DNA from 2 places in the Streptomyces akebiae genome. Region 2 is predicted to be linked to the other one. Evidence: riboswitches for the same ligand, from Rfam matches in the RefSeq annotation. Region 2 holds a riboswitch; the other holds the start of a gene.
What was found. Region 2 has a riboswitch for glycine ahead of gcvT (glycine cleavage system aminomethyltransferase GcvT). Riboswitches for the same ligand answer to the same signal wherever they lie in the genome.

Region 1 (7,910 bases), 5.5 Mb from region 2:
GCGGGTGCGGACCTTCCGGACCGACGATCCGGGGCTGGAGCCGGCGGAACCGTTGCCGCTGGTGCGGGGTGGGGTGCCGGGCTGAGGCCGCGGCACCCGTCGGTCTGCGTCGCTGGGGCCGAGCGCTGATGCGGCGGGGACGAGGGTGGCGCGAGGGGCAGGGTGGCTGGCCTTGGGGAGGTGGCCGGGTGGGGAGGGCGGCTGCGATCAGGGGGTGCTCATGGTTGAGGAAGGGGGCCGAGATCAGGCACTGCTCAACGGGGCCGAGATCAGGCACTGCTCAACGGGGGTGCCTACGGGCTGGGGAAGGAGCCAGATGTCGTCTGGGGGGGGTGGAAGGTGCCCGAGGGGGCTGTGTGGCTGGAGGGAGTGCCGTGCGTGGAGGGGCTTCGGGTATGGGTCAGGCGTCGTCCTTGCCCGCGATGTTGCCGAAGTCGTGGTCCACGGGTGGGGGCGGGGCCGTGTCCAGGCCGTAGTGGTGGTAGAGCTGGAGTTCCTGTTCCGGGGAGAGGTGGCGGCCCACTCCGAAGTCGGGGGCGTCCTTGATGAGAGCGCGTTCGAAGGGGACGCGGAGGGTCCCTTCGACCAGTTCGCTGGGTTCCAGGGGGACGAAGGCGTCGCGGCCGAAGAAGCCCATGCGTATCGCGGCCCACTCGGGGATGCCGGTGGCGTCGTCGAGGTAGACCTCGTCCACGGTGCCGATCTTGCTTCCCTTGCGGTCGAACGCCTTGCGGCCGATCAGGTTGCGCGGATCGATGTCGGTCTGCACGGGCCCTCCATGTGGTCGCAAGCGGTTGCGGATGGTGTCTCTCCACTACGAAAAGGCACATCGGGGGCGGCGGCCACTCGAAGACCCGTGCGTTGACCGCGCTGATACTCTGGCAGCGGCTGTTGACCCCGCGCGGGAGAGTCCTCCGGACACCATCCGGAGGCGCCGAAGGAGCAAATCCTCCCCGGAATCTCTCAGGCTCACGTACCGCACGGACGAGGTCACTCTGGAAAGCAGAGCGGGTGCCACGGCTCCCGCTCTCACCGACGGTGAAAACCGGCCCGAACCAGGTCCGGTGAAGCTCTCAGGTTGAGATGACAGAGGGGGAGGCCGTTCGGGCACCCGTGCCGTGGTGCCCCTCGAAGGTCGTGTCAGACCAGGAGGCCTCCGTAATGACCGCCCATCGCATTCCGCTCTCCGAGCTCGAACAGGGAATCCCCTTCGAGCGGCGCCACATCGGCCCGGACGTCGAGGCCCGGGCCAAGATGCTCGCGCACGTCGGGTACGGCTCGCTCGACGAGCTGACGGCCGCCGCGGTCCCCGATGTGATCAAGAACGCCGAGGCGCTGGATCTGCCGGGCGCCCGCTCCGAGGCCGAGGTACTGGCGGAGCTGCGTACGCTGGCGGACCGCAACCAGGTGCTGGGGTCCATGATCGGACTCGGCTACTACGGGACCTTCACCCCGCCCGTCATTCTGCGGAACGTCATGGAGAACCCGGCCTGGTACACCGCTTACACGCCGTATCAGCCCGAGATCTCCCAGGGGCGGCTGGAGGCGCTGCTCAACTTCCAGACGGTCGTCGCCGAACTGACCGGGCTGCCCACCTCCGGGGCCTCGCTGCTCGACGAGGGCACCGCGGCCGCCGAGGCCATGGCGCTCTCCCGGCGCATGGGGAAGAACAAGAAGGGCCTCTTCCTCGTCGACGCGGACGCGCTGCCGCAGACCGTCGCCGTGATCGAGACACGCGCCGAACCGACCGGGGTCGAGGTCGTCGTCGCGGACCTGAGCGAGGGGATTCCGGCTGACATCGCCGAGCGGGAGATCAACGGGGTGCTGCTGCAGTACCCCGGCGCCTCCGGTGCCGTACGCGATCTGAAGCCGGTCATCGAGCAGTCGCACGAACTCGGCGCGCTCGTCACCGTTGCCGCCGACCTGCTCGCCCTCACTCTGCTGACCTCACCCGGCGAGCTGGGCGCCGACATCGCGGTGGGGACGACACAGCGTTTCGGGGTGCCGATGGGCTTCGGTGGACCGCACGCGGGCTACATGGCGGTGCGGGAGAAGTTCGCGCGCAGCCTGCCCGGGCGGCTCGTGGGCGTCTCCGTGGACGCGGACGGACACAAGGCGTACCGGCTCGCCCTGCAGACGCGGGAGCAGCACATCCGCCGGGAGAAGGCGACCAGCAACATCTGTACGGCTCAGGTGCTGCTCGCCGTGATGGCCGGGATGTACGCCGTGTACCACGGGCCGGAGGGGCTGCGGACCATCGCGCGGCGTACGCACAGGTACGCCGTGGTGCTCGCCGCGGGGCTCGCGGCCGGTGGGATCGAGGTCGTGCACGGCGCGTACTTCGACACGCTCACCGTGCGGGTGCCGGGACGGGCCGGTGAGGTCGTGGCGGCCGCGCGGGAACATGGCGTGAACCTGCACCTCGTGGACGCGGACCTGGTGTCGATCTCCTGCGACGAGACCACGACCAGGGCGCAGCTGGGCGCCGTGTGGACCGCGTTCGGCGTGCAGGGGGATGTCGAGGCCCTGGACGCCGAGGCGCGGGACGCGCTGCCCGAGGCGCTGCTGCGGTCGGACGACTACCTCACCCACCCGGTGTTCCACGAGTACCGCTCCGAGACCGCGATGCTGCGGTATCTGCGCCGGCTCGCCGACCGTGACTACGCGCTGGACCGGGGCATGATCCCGCTGGGCTCCTGCACGATGAAGCTCAACGCGACCACCGAGATGGAGCCGGTGACCTGGCCCGAGTTCGGGCAGCTGCACCCGTTCGCGCCTGCCGGGCAGGCGCAGGGGTACCTCACGCTCATCCGTGAGCTGGAGGAGCGGCTGGCGGAGGCCACCGGGTACGACAGGGTGTCGCTGCAGCCGAACGCGGGCTCGCAGGGTGAGCTGGCCGGGCTGCTGGCCGTACGCGGGTACCACCGGGCCAACGGTGACGCGCAGCGGACCGTGTGCCTCATCCCGTCCTCCGCGCACGGCACCAACGCGGCGAGCGCCGTCATGGCCGGTATGAAGGTCGTCGTGGTGAAGACCGCCGAGGACGGCGAGATCGACGTCGAGGACCTGCGGGCGAAGATCGAGCAGTACCGCGACGAGCTGTCCGTGCTGATGATCACTTACCCGTCGACCCACGGCGTGTTCGAGGAGCACGTGGCCGACATCTGTGCGCAGGTGCACGACGCCGGTGGCCAGGTCTACGTCGACGGGGCCAACCTCAACGCGCTGGTGGGGCTCGCCAAGCCGGGGCACTTCGGCGGCGACGTGTCGCATCTGAACCTGCACAAGACGTTCTGCATCCCGCACGGCGGCGGTGGCCCGGGCGTCGGGCCGGTCGCGGTGCGTGAGCACCTGGCGCCGTACCTGCCCAACCACCCGCTGCAGCCCGCGGCCGGGCCGGAGACCGGTGTGGGCCCGATCTCGGCGGCGCCGTGGGGCTCGGCGGGCATCCTGCCGATCTCGTGGGCCTACGTCCGGCTCATGGGCGGAGAGGGGCTCAAGCGGGCCACTCAGGTGGCCGTGCTCAGCGCCAACTACATCGCCAAGCGGCTTGAGCCGCACTACCCGGTGCTCTACACCGGCCCTGGCGGCCTCGTGGCACACGAGGCCATCGTCGACCTGCGGCCGCTGGCCAAGGCGACCGGGGTGAGCGTCGACGACATCGCCAAGCGGCTGATCGACTACGGCTTCCACGCGCCGACGATGTCGTTCCCGGTGGCCGGGACGTTGATGATCGAGCCGACCGAGTCGGAGGACCTCGGCGAGCTGGACCGGTTCTGCGACGCGATGATCGCGATCCGCGCGGAGATCGAGAAGGTCGCCTCGGGGGAGTGGCCGGCGGACGACAACCCGCTGCGCAACGCGCCGCACACCGCGGCCGCGCTCGGCGGGGAGTGGGAGCACGCCTACACCCGTGAGGAGGCGGTGTTCCCGGCCGGTGTCTCGCCCGCCGACAAGTACTGGCCGCCGGTGCGCCGGATCGATCAGGCCTTCGGCGACCGGAACCTGGTCTGCTCCTGCCCGCCGCTGGACGCCTACGCAGAGTAGTCATCCTCGGATACGCGTCGGGGCCGGTTCGGAGAGTGCGTTCTCCGGCCGGCCCCTCTTCTGTCCGGGCGGACGTCCCGTGCGGGGACGCTCACCCCGTGCGCACGTCCGTGCGGCTCAGGCGGCTGTCACCACGGTGCCCATCGGGCGGTGCGGCGCGATGATCTGGCCGTCCGGCAGGAGCTCACCGGTGTCCTCGAAGAGCAGAACGCCGTTGCAGAGCAGGCTCCATCCCTGCTCCGGGTGGTGCGCCACGAGTCGGGCGCCTTCCCGGTCGGCGGATTCGGCAGTCGGGCACAGTGGCTGGTGCTGGCACATGGTTGGTGGGATCTTTCGGTTTGTCGAGTGGTCTGAGTTGGCTGGTTTGTCCGACCCGCGGCTTGAAGCCTCGTTCATGGCCGCCCCCCGTTGTGATAAATCGGTCCGGTCCCAGTGTTGCCCCACGGGCGTCAATCCGCAGGCATTTCGCAGCACGACTTCTTCACAGGTTGATGACGCATCTCTCGCGCGGACGGTTCATCCCCGCCGCACTGTCCCTTCGGGTGGTTCGCCATGGTCGGATGGGGCTAGTCCTCTGGCGGGGAAGACGAGTGAATAGCTCGTACGAGCATATTGCCGCCCGAGTGAGCGGGCATTCTCGGCGGCGGGAAGAGGTGAAACGAGCGCCCCGCCACCGGGAAATCGGCAGCGGGGCGCGAGTGGTGCGAATAAGCGAGGCGGCCTTGGTTCAGGCGGGTGATCCGAGGAGGGGAGCGGGCGTGAGCCGGGTGGTCAGCACGGGGAGGAGATCGGCGACCCGGTGCGGGCGGTGGGCGGCGATACCGGGCGGTGCGGGCGCCAGCGGGACCAGCAGGTCGTTCGGTGCCGGGTGGCCGTCGGCGCCGTCGGCGGTGGGGTCGGCGTGCAGCCAGAGCGTGAGCATGTACAGCTCGGGCACCGACAGCAGGCGTGGCTGGTAGGGCTGCTGCATGACCTCGGCCTGGCGCAGGGCGCGCTCGGTGGAGGTGATGTACGGGCCCTCGAAGAAGTGCGAGAACGCCCAGCCGTCCGGGGTCAGCCGGGTCTCGGCGGCGGCCACGGCGCGGTCGCCGCAGCGGATCAGGAACCGCCATCCGGTGAGCCGGGCGGTGCCCGTGCCCTCCGGGGCGATCCGGTCGAGTACGTGGACGGGCAGCGGCAGTTCGGGTGTGGCGGGGCCAGAGGCGTTCTTCAGAGAAGGTGTTCGCGCCTCGTGGACGGCGGTGGGGGAACCGAGTGCCATGAGGACGGTGCGCAGGGCGGGCGCGGGAGCCGGGGGGACATGCAGCGGCATGATGGGTCGCCTCTCAGTTCGACAGGCACGATGGCGCGAGGGCGGGGGCGGACGGCGCTGTCAGCTCACGGGGATCGGAGAGACGGGTGCCCGGGGTCCGGGTGCGTGGATGGGTCCGCCGTGCGTGGCCTGACGGCAGGACCGAGGACCGCGAGTGCCGACTCTCAGCCTCGTTTGCGGAGTTTATACGACACGTGTTCACACGATGTTTCGTCTAGCCGTTCCGAATATGAAGAGCAAGGCGGTATCCGGTCGCCAGGGCCAGTCCATCACCCCGCTTTACCATGGGGGTGAGCCGGTGACCTCGGATTACCAGTACGTAGCGGACGGCCGGTTCTCGTCGGCGCTTTTCACGAAAGCGCAGAAGACGGAAAGCGCGTTCTCATTCTTGCCCACTGAATGTGCCAGAAGCATGCCGAGTGAATAGTGTCGGAGGTGGCGGTGTTCAGCCTAGCGTGGCCAGGTCGTGCCGGGGACGTTATCAGCGGCTCCACCGGGGCATCATCATCCGTGGACCCGAGACAGCAGTGGCCGGCTCGTCGGCCTGCCCATCCAAGGAGGGACCCCTAGATGGGAGAGAAGGTCGTGGCGGGGCCGTTCGGCCTCTCCGATCGCCAGCAGTACCGCGACAAGTTGAGGCAGTGCCTGGCGGGGCTGGCGCGGCTGCTGGAGGAGAAGCGGTTCGACCGCCCCAAGAACCTGATGGGTGTGGAGATCGAGCTGAACCTCGTCGACGGCGACGGTCTGCCCAGAATGATGAATGCTCAAGTGCTGGAGCGGATTGCGAGCCGAGATTTCCAAACAGAACTCGCCATGTTCAATCTGGAAGTCAACATTGCTCCACATCGGCTGGGCGGCCGGGTATTCGACCAGCTTTCCGAGGAGTTGCGCACCTCCCTCGCGTATGCCGACCGCAAGGCGATCGAAGTGGGCGCGGGAATCGTGATGATCGGCATTCTGCCCACGTTGGACCGTGACGACCTGGTCTCATCGAACCTCTCCGCGGGCGACCGCTACACCCTGCTGAACGATCAGATCGTCGCCGCCCGGGGCGAGGACTTCACTCTGGACATCGACGGGGTGGAGCGGCTCGTCTGCACCTCGAAGTCCATCGCGCCCGAAGCGGCCTGCACCTCTGTGCAGTTGCACCTCCAGGTCACGCCGGGACGGTTCGCCGACGTGTGGAACGCCGCCCAGGCGGTTGCCGCCGCGCAGGTCGCCATCGGTGCCAACTCGCCGTTCCTGTTCGGGCACGAGCTGTGGCGCGAGTCGCGACCGCCGCTGTTCCAGCAGTCCACCGACACCCGGCCGCCCGAGCTGCAGGCCCAGGGAGTGCGGCCGCGCACCTGGTTCGGGGAACGGTGGATCTCCTCGGCGTTCGACCTCTTCGAGGAGAACCTGCGCTTCTTCCCGGCCCTGCTGCCCATCTGCGACGAAGAGGACCCGATGGCCGTCCTCGACGCGGGCGGCGTGCCCTCACTCGCCGAACTCACCCTGCACAACGGCACGATCTACCGCTGGAACCGGCCCGTCTACGGCATCGCCGACGGGGTCCCGCACCTGCGCGTCGAGAACCGCGTGCTGCCCGCCGGGCCGACCATCACGGACGTGATCGCCAACGCCGCCTTCTACTACGGCGTCGTACGCGCCCTCGCCGAGGAGTCGCGGCCCGTCTGGACACGGCTGCCGTTCGAGGCCGCCGCCGCCAACTTCGACGAGGCCTGCCGGCACGGCATCGACGCGCGGCTCCAGTGGCCGCGCGGCCGCTACGGCGGGGTGGGGCCGGTGGACGCGGTGAACCTCGTACGGGACGAGCTGTTGCCGCTCGCCGAGGCGGGGCTGGACGCGTGGGGGGTCGAGCCGGTCGACCGGGACTTCTACCTCGGTGTGATCGAGGAGCGCTGTCGGCGTCGGACCAACGGGGCGTCCTGGCAGGTCGAAACGTTCCACCGGGCCCTGGCCAAGGGGCTCGGCCGGGACGCGGCGCTGGCCGCCACGACACGGCGCTACGGCGAACTGATGCACTCCGGAGAACCGGTCCACAGCTGGCCGGTCGGGCTGCCGGAGCCGGTGCCGCTGGGCTGAGGATCCGCCTTCGCCGGACTGAGGGCCGCGCGCTTCCGCTGAGCCGCGGGCCCGTGTCTGCCGGGCTGCGGGTCGTCTCCGCGAGGCGTCGCGCCCGTCCGGGTGAGTCGCTGTCAGGGGACGCCGCCGGAATGTCGCGGACCGCCGCGGGTGATGATGGACCCTCGGCGGGGCCGGACAACTGGAGGCGTGGGTGCAGGGGCAGGCGGAGTCGGTTGAGGGCGCGGTGCCGGGGGAGCGGCCGGACCGACGGATACTGAGGGACGAGACGCTCCTCGTGCTCGCGCTCTCGCTCGGCGCGAGCGGGGTGTCCGCGCTGATCAGCTTCATCGGATCGGTCACCGAGCCCGGCGGGCTCAAGGACCAGGCGGCCACGATGAACGCTTCGGCCGCGCCGGGCCGGCCCTGGCTCGACCTCGCCTGGCAGCTCTTCGGGATCACGACCGCCCTCGTGCCGGTCGCGCTG
Region 2 (7,910 bases):
AGCAGTTCCTCGTTGCGCAGCCGGCGGGCGAACATCCGGGCGGCCCGCATCGGGCCGACCGTGTGGGAGCTGGACGGGCCGATGCCGATCGAGAACAGGTCGAAGACCGAGATGGCCACGGTGACTCCTCAGAACGGGGGAGGTGGTGCGGGGGGTGGGGCACCGCGCTCACTGCCCAGTGTGCGCGGTGCCCCCGGAAAGCGGGACTGCCGACGGGTGAACCCCGGGTTACTTCCCCAGGCCCGGGTACAGCGGGTGCTTGTCGGCGAGTGCCTTGACCCGGGTCTTCAGCGCCTCCGCGTCGTAGGCGGGCTTCAGCGCCTCGGCGATGACGTCGGCGACCTCGGTGAAGTCCTCGGCCGTGAAGCCGCGCGTCGCCAGAGCCGGTGTGCCGATGCGCAGGCCGGAGGTGACCATGGGCGGGCGGGGGTCGTTGGGGACGGCGTTGCGGTTGACCGTGATGCCGACCTCGTGGAGGCGGTCCTCGGCCTGCTGCCCGTCCAGCTCGGAGGCGCGCAGGTCGACCAGGATCAGGTGCACGTCCGTGCCGCCGGACAGCACGTCGACGCCGGCCGCGCGGGCGTCGGCGGCCGTCAGGCGCTCGGCGAGGATCCGCGCGCCCTCGACCGTACGGCGCTGGCGCTCCTTGAACTCCTCGCTCGCCGCGACCTTGAAGGACACCGCCTTCGCCGCGATGACGTGCTCCAGCGGGCCGCCCTGGAAGCCGGGGAAGACGGAGGAGTTGAGCTTCTTCGCGAAGTCCTTCCTGGCGAGGATGATGCCGCCGCGCGGTCCGCCGAGCGTCTTGTGCGTCGTGGAGGTGACCACGTCCGCGTACTCGACCGGGTTGGGGTGCAGTCCGGCCGCGACCAGGCCCGCGAAGTGCGCCATGTCCACCCACAGGTACGCCCCGACCTCGTCGGCGATCCGGCGGAAGGCGGCGAAGTCCAGCTGACGGGGGTACGCCGACCAGCCCGCGATGATCACCTTCGGGCGGTGCTCCTTGGCGAGCCGCTCGACCTCGGCCATGTCGACGAGTCCGGCGTCGTCCACGTGGTAGGCGACCACGTTGAACTGCTTGCCGGAGAAGTTCAGCCGCATCCCGTGGGTGAGGTGGCCGCCGTGCGCGAGGTCCAGGCCGAGGATGGTGTCGCCGGGGGAGGCCAGCGCGAACAGCGCGGCCTGGTTGGCGGAGGCCCCGGAGTGCGGCTGGACGTTGGCGTACTCGGCACCGAAGAGGTCCTTGACCCGCTCGATGGCGATCTGCTCGGCGACGTCGACGTGCTCGCAGCCGCCGTAGTAGCGGCGGCCCGGGTAGCCCTCGGCGTACTTGTTGGTCAGCACCGAGCCCTGGGCCTCCATGACCGCCACCGGAGCGAAGTTCTCCGAGGCGATCATCTCCAGGGTGGACTGCTGACGGTGCAGCTCGGCGTCGACGGCGGCGGCGACGTCCGGGTCCAGCTCGTGCAGGGGCGTGTTCAGAAGCGACATGCGTACGACCTCGTCTTCTCAGCCGGCGGTGTGGGCGACGTACTCGTCGGCGGAGAGCAGATCGTCCGGCTCCTCCGCGACGCGTACCTTGAACAGCCACCCGCCCTCGAACGGGGCGGTGTTCACCAGCGACGGGTCGTTGACGACGTCCTCGTTGATCTCGGTGATCTCACCGGAGACCGGCGAGTACAGGTCGCTGACCGACTTCGTGGACTCCAGTTCGCCGCAGGTCTCGCCCGCGGTCACGGTGGAGCCCACCTCGGGGAGCTGGGCGTAGACGACATCGCCGAGCGCGTTCGCCGCGAACTCCGTGATGCCGACCGTCGAGACGCCGTCCTCGGCGACCGACAGCCACTCGTGCTCCTTGCTGTAGCGCAGCTGCTGGGGGTTGCTCATGGCCTGAATTCTCCTGTACGCGGGGGAGTGGTGATGAATGGGGGACTGCTGAAACCGTTGTTGAGCAGCACGGATGTGCCGAGCGTCACTGCCGGCACGCGCACGGCCGCCGCTTTCGAACGACTACGACGGTGTCACTTCTGCCGCTTGTAGAAGGGCAGCGCCACGACCTCGTACGGCTCGTGGCTGCCCCGGATGTCCACGCCCACACCGGCGGTGCCCGGCGCCGAGTGCTCGGCGTCGACGTACGCCATCGCGATCGGCTTCCCGAGGGTGGGGGAGGGGGCGCCCGAGGTGACCTCGCCGATCACCTTGCCGTCGGCGACCACCGGGTACCCGGCGCGCGGGACCCGGCGGCCCTCGGCGATCAGGCCGACCAGGACGCGAGGCGGCTCGTGGTTGAGGTTCTCGAGGGCCTCGCGCAGGGCGGTGCGGCCCACGAAGTCGCCCTCCTTCTCGAACTTCACGACCCGACCGAGGCCGGCGTCGAAGGGCGTCAGCGCGGTCGACAACTCGTGCCCGTACAGCGGCATGCCCGCCTCCAGGCGCAGCGTGTCCCGGCAGGACAGCCCGCAGGGCACCAGCCCGGCGCCCTCGCCCGCCTTGGTCAGCGCCTGCCACAGCTCGACGGCGTGCTCCGGCTTCACGAACAGCTCGAAGCCGTCCTCGCCGGTGTACCCGGTGCGCGCGATCAGCGCGGGAACCCCGGCGACCGTGCCCGGCAGCCCCGCGTAGTACTTCAGCCCGTCGAGGTCGGCGTCGGTGAGCGAGGCCAGGATCCCGGGCGACTCGGGGCCCTGCACGGCCAGCAGGGCGTAGGCGTCCCGGTCGTCCCGCACCTCGGCGTCGAACCCGGCGGAACGCTCCACGAGCGCGTCCAGCACCACCTGGGCGTTGGAGGCGTTCGCGACGACGAGGTACTCCGTGTCCGCCAGCCGGTAGACGATCAGGTCGTCGAGGATGCCGCCGTCCTCGCGGCAGATCATGGTGTAGCGGGCGCGGCCGGTCTTCACACCGCCGATGTTGCCGACGAGCGCGTGGTCCAGCAGCGCGGCGGCCCGCGGGCCGGTGACGGTGATCTCACCCATGTGGGACAGGTCGAAGAGGCCGGCCCTCGTGCGGACGGCGGTGTGCTCGTCCCGCTCGGAGCCGTAGCGCAGGGGCATGTCCCAGCCCGCGAAGTCGGTCATCGTCGCACCGAGCGAGCGATGCAGGGCATCGAGCGCGGTCCGGCGCGGTCCAGTGGTGGGGCTGCTGCTCATCGGATTCTGCTCCCAGGGCATGACAGGCGACAGGCGAGGAAAGTCCTCCCCATCTGTCATCGGAACCTGAGAGGTTCACCACGACCGTACGTACCGGTGGTCGTGACTTGCACCGTGGGTGGAGCCGCCCCCGCGGAAGAGGGGTACGGCCCGCTTTTCAGATGTGCCTCGCCCACGCGGTATCTGGGCCTGAGAGATTCAAGGGAGGGACTTGCTCCTTCGGCGCCCCAGCGATCGACTGCTGGGAGCTCTCCCGCGCGGATTCAAGCGGCCGGTATGCAGTTGGCGCGCACATCATTGCACGCATCGACGCGGGGCGGCAGGGGGACCTTTCAGAGGTGGGGAACGACGGAGCACAGGCAGACACAGCGGTCCGTAGCACTCTTGTGGCAATACGAGGACTGAATCAGGAGGGATCGGGCATTACCTTTTCTTTACGGTCTGTGGGGATGGGACCTCCATGCCCCTGGGGAGGACGATCACGGTGAACAGGACCACGGCGTACGCGACGACCTCGGGCATCGCCATGCCCAAGCAGCCCGTCGCACCGGCCGGCGCGGCGTGCGGCCCGTTCCCGAGGGCGGTCGTCCGCGACCTCCGGGCGCGTTCGGGGCGCAGTCCCCACGAGCTGTCCTTCGGGCCGGACGACCTGGTGGTGGTCACCGGGCTCCCCGGCAGCGGCAAGTCGACACTGATGCGGCGGACAGTGCCCGGCGTCCGCATCGACTCCCAGGACACGCGCGACCGCTTCGACGCCCGCTTCGCCCGTCATCTGCCGTACGCGTTGTACCGCCCCTTCGTGCGCCTCGCGCACTACGCGGGGCTGCGACGCGCCCTCCGCTCGGGGGAGGGCGTCGTCGTGCACGACTGCGGGACGCAGGCGTGGGTGCGAAGCTGGCTCGCCCGCGAAGCCCGCCGCCGGGGCGGCACCCTTCACCTGCTGTTGCTCGACGTCACTCCCGGTGAGGCCCGGGACGGACAACGGGAGCGCGGCCGGGGCGTCTCCCGCTACGCGTTCGCGCGGCACCGGGGGGCCATGACCCGATTGCTGCGTGCGGTGGAGAAGGGGAGGCTGCCGCAGGGGTGCGGGGCGGCCGTGCTCATCGACCGGGCCGCCGCCGATGTCCTGAAGCGGATCGACTTCCCGCGCTCCTGAAGGGCGCGCCCGCCCCGGGAGCAATTAAGGTGCAGGGACAACAGCATCACGGAGCAAAGCGGTAGGCAGCAGATGGACTTCCCGGCGGACTTCCCGGCACAGGCGTATCCCCATGGGCACGGCGGATGGCCCGGCAACGAGCTGGAGGAGGTGCTGTCCGCCTCGCTCGGGGTGCCCCAGGCCGGGGCGCGGATCGTGGAGGTGCTGGCCCGCAGCTTCGTCTGGGTGCCGCTGCCGGAGGGCGGCGGCCCGCAGAGCGGTCAGCTCGACCTGCCGACGATGGAGTTCGACGGGCAGGCGTATGTGCCGGTCTTCAGCTCCGAGGAGCAGTTCCGTCAGGTCGTCGGCAACCACATGTCGTACACGATCGCCCCCGCCGTCGAGTTCGCGCGGGGTCTGCCCCCGCAGATCGGGCTCGCCCTGAACCCCGACGGCGTCGTGGGCATCCCGCTGCCGCCGCCCGCGGTGGCCGAGCTGTGCCGGGCCGGCCGGACCCCGCTGGACGGATCGGCGAGCGGTGCCCGCGTGCGCCTCTTCGAACCGGACTGGCAGGACGACCCGGTGGACTTCCTGGCCGCGGCCTCCGCCGAGTTCGCCGGAACCGGAGTCGTCCTCTGCGCCCGTCGCTGCCTCGCCACCATCGAGACCGCCGACCCCGTCATGTTCATCGGCGTCGAACTGGCCTCCTGGGAGGCCGACCGCGCCCTCCCCCTCGCCGCCCTCGGCCGGGCCCTCACCAAGGTCCCCGTCCCCTGGCCCGTCAACATGGTCTTCCTGGACGTGGCCCAGGACCCGGTCGGCGACTGGCTCCGCGAAAAGGTACGGCCCTTCTATCAGCAGGGGTACTGATCAGCGCGCCGCGAAGGGGCGCGGGGAACGGCGCGACCAGCCACAACGAGCCCGCACCCCGCGACGCACGTCAACCTCCGAGCCCTGACCGGCTCAACCGGCACACCACCTAAGCTGTCTCCTATAACCAGGGTCCAACACGAAGGACGGCCAACGTGAGCGGCAGCATCGCCACCGGGCAGGTCGAGCACATGCTGCGCCAGGTGACGCCCGGGCGTTACGACGCCTACGAGGCGCTGCTGCGTGCCCTGGCCACCCCGTCCTCCGGCCAGATCTGGATGCTGCTCTGGCACGGCCAGGCGGGGTCCCCGGACGCCCAGTACGGGAACATGGAGGTCGACGGGTTCAACTACGCCCCGTGCGTGACCTCCGCCCAGGAGCTCTCCGCCAGTGGCTGGAACCGCAGTTACGAGGTCGTCGACGGCCTCGACGTGGCCCGCACCCTCTACCCCGACCACTACGGCCTCTGGCTCAACCCGCACGCGCCGGGCGGCGGCGTCGGCATCCCCTGGCTCGACCTGCGCCGTATCGCCACCGGCCTGGAGCGGCAGCCCGCGGGGCCGCTCAGGCTGTCCGAGCCGGCCATCGAGATCCCGCAGTTCTACGCCCTGCTGACCCAGAACGCCCACCGCACGCCCGCCGTGCGCTCACTGCGCCGCGCCTGGGTGCAGCCCGCGCTCGGCGCACCGTACCTGGCCATCGGCCTCGACGTGTACGACACCTCGCCGCAGGCCGTCGACTCGGTGCGGGCGATGATGCAGCAGTCCATCGGCGCGGTCCCGGACGGTCTGCCCGTCTCCACCGTCGCCATGTCCGACGAGTACGACCCGGTCGCCATGTGGCTGCGCGCGGGCGCCCGCCCCTTCTACGACCGCGAGGCCCACGCGGCGCCCGCCCAGGCCCCGGCGGCGGGCGGGTACGGCTACCCGGGCGGCTACTGAGCCGGGTGAGCGTGGTTTCCACCGCTCAACAGAGCGTCACGTCCGCATAGCGGAACCCTGCTGGCCACATCACGGTTGCGCATACATTCGCCGTCAAGTCTGGTGCCTGATCGCGCGACCGTTGAAGACTCCCCCAGAGCGATGGGGGGATCCGGCGAACACGCTGTTCATGCGGTGAAGTTCGGTGCCGTACCTCCTCTCGTACCCATCAGTAGTCACAGAGCAAGAGAGCAGCAGTGGTGACGGACCGCACCGCAGACCCGGGCGGCCGCCAGGCACAGTCGGCAACCACCGGCACGGGCAAGCACGAGGGACGATGACCGCACCCATTGAGACAACCGGATCGCAGGCCGAGGCACAGCCCGAAGCCGTGCTGGAAGGTGTCGAGGCCAAGAAGATCGAGGGCCGTTCGCTCGGCCAGATCGCCTGGACCCGCTTCAAGCGCGACAAGGTGGCGGTCGCCGGCGGTGTCATCGTCGTCCTGCTGATCCTGATCGCGGCGCTCTCCCGGCCGCTGCAGGCGATGCTGGGGCTCGACCCCAACACCTTCAACCAGGACCTGATCGACGCCAACACATCCCTGCCCAAAGGCGACTTCGGCGGGATGAGCTGGGACCACCCGCTCGGAGTCGACCCCAAGTTCGGCCGTGACATCCTCGCCCGCATTCTTGAGGGCTCCTGGGTCTCCCTGGTCGTGGCCTTCGGCGCGACGATCCTGTCCAACGCCATCGGAGTGGTGCTCGGCCTCGTCGCCGGCTACTACGGCGGCCGGGTCGACACGATCGTGAGCCGGCTGATGGACACCTTCCTGGCGTTCCCGCTGCTGCTCTTCGCCATCGCCATCTCCGCGACGCTCCAGGGTGGCGCCTTCGGCCTCAAAGGGCTTCCGCTGCACATTTCGGTGCTCATCTTCGTCATCGGCTTCTTCAACTGGCCGTACATGGGGCGCATCGTGCGCGGTCAGACTCTGGCGCTGCGCGAGCGGGAGTTCATCGACGCCTCGCGGGGGATGGGCGCCGGCGGGCCGTACGTCCTGTTCAAGGAACTGCTGCCCAACCTCGTCGCCCCGATCATCGTCTACTCGACGCTGCTCATCCCGACCAACATCATCTTCGAGGCGTCGCTCAGCTTCCTCGGTGTCGGGATCCAGCCGCCGCAGGCCTCCTGGGGCGGAATGCTCAACGACGCGGTCGACTACTTCCAGGTCGACCCGCAGTACATGATCGTTCCCGGCCTCGCGATCTTCATCACGGTGCTGGCCTTCAACCTCCTCGGTGACGGCCTCCGGGACGCCCTCGACCCCCGCAGCCGCTGACGTCTGCGGTCTGTCGTCCCACACAACTGTCCAACTACGAAGGGGAAACCGACCATCATGCGAAGGTCAGCAATGGCCGCGGTCGCGGTTGCGAGCGCCGCCGGACTGCTTCTGTCCGCGTGCAGCAAGGCGGATGACGGCACGGACGACGCACCCAAGGGCGCCGGCGCCAACGCCGCGACCAAGGGTGTCGTGAACGAGTCCACGGCGAAGGGCGGCACGGTCACCTACGCCAGCTCCGACGCCCCCGAGTCCCTCGACCCGGGCAACATGTACTACGCGTACGGCTTCAACTTCAGCCGCCTCTACGCGCGTCCGCTGATGACGTTCAAGCCCGGCGCGGGCGAGGCGGGCAACGAGCTCGTCCCCGACCTGGCCGAGAGCGCGGGCACGCCGAGCGACGGCGGCAAGACCTGGACGTACAAGATCCGCCAGGGCGTCAAGTTCGAGGACGGCACCGTTGTCACCTCGAAGGACGTCAAGTACGCGGTCGAGCGCTC

Region 1: another riboswitch for glycine. It lies ahead of gcvP (aminomethyl-transferring glycine dehydrogenase); the one in region 2 lies ahead of gcvT (glycine cleavage system aminomethyltransferase GcvT).

The regions. Positions count from the first base shown of each region.
Region 1 covers NZ_CP080647.1:8,651,065-8,658,974, forward strand. Annotated here, with positions in the region: gene K1J60_RS37545 (DNA polymerase IV) at 1-85, shown strand, start outside; gene K1J60_RS37550 (PRC-barrel domain-containing protein) at 401-769, opposite strand; glycine riboswitch at 893-989, shown strand; gene gcvP (aminomethyl-transferring glycine dehydrogenase) at 1,162-4,047, shown strand; gene K1J60_RS37560 (DUF5999 family protein) at 4,165-4,365, opposite strand; gene K1J60_RS37565 (hypothetical protein) at 4,775-5,359, opposite strand; gene K1J60_RS37570 (glutamate--cysteine ligase) at 5,930-7,444, shown strand; gene K1J60_RS37575 (CPBP family intramembrane glutamic endopeptidase) at 7,638-7,910, shown strand, end outside.
Region 2 covers NZ_CP080647.1:3,142,452-3,150,361, reverse strand. Annotated here, with positions in the region: gene K1J60_RS13390 (L-serine ammonia-lyase) at 1-119, opposite strand, end outside; gene glyA (serine hydroxymethyltransferase) at 229-1,491, opposite strand; gene gcvH (glycine cleavage system protein GcvH) at 1,510-1,887, opposite strand; gene gcvT (glycine cleavage system aminomethyltransferase GcvT) at 2,022-3,149, opposite strand; glycine riboswitch at 3,317-3,415, opposite strand; gene K1J60_RS13370 (AAA family ATPase) at 3,634-4,305, shown strand; gene K1J60_RS13365 (enhanced serine sensitivity protein SseB) at 4,378-5,154, shown strand; gene K1J60_RS13360 (enhanced serine sensitivity protein SseB C-terminal domain-containing protein) at 5,346-6,095, shown strand; gene K1J60_RS13355 (ABC transporter permease) at 6,412-7,410, shown strand; gene K1J60_RS13350 (ABC transporter substrate-binding protein) at 7,468-7,910, shown strand, end outside.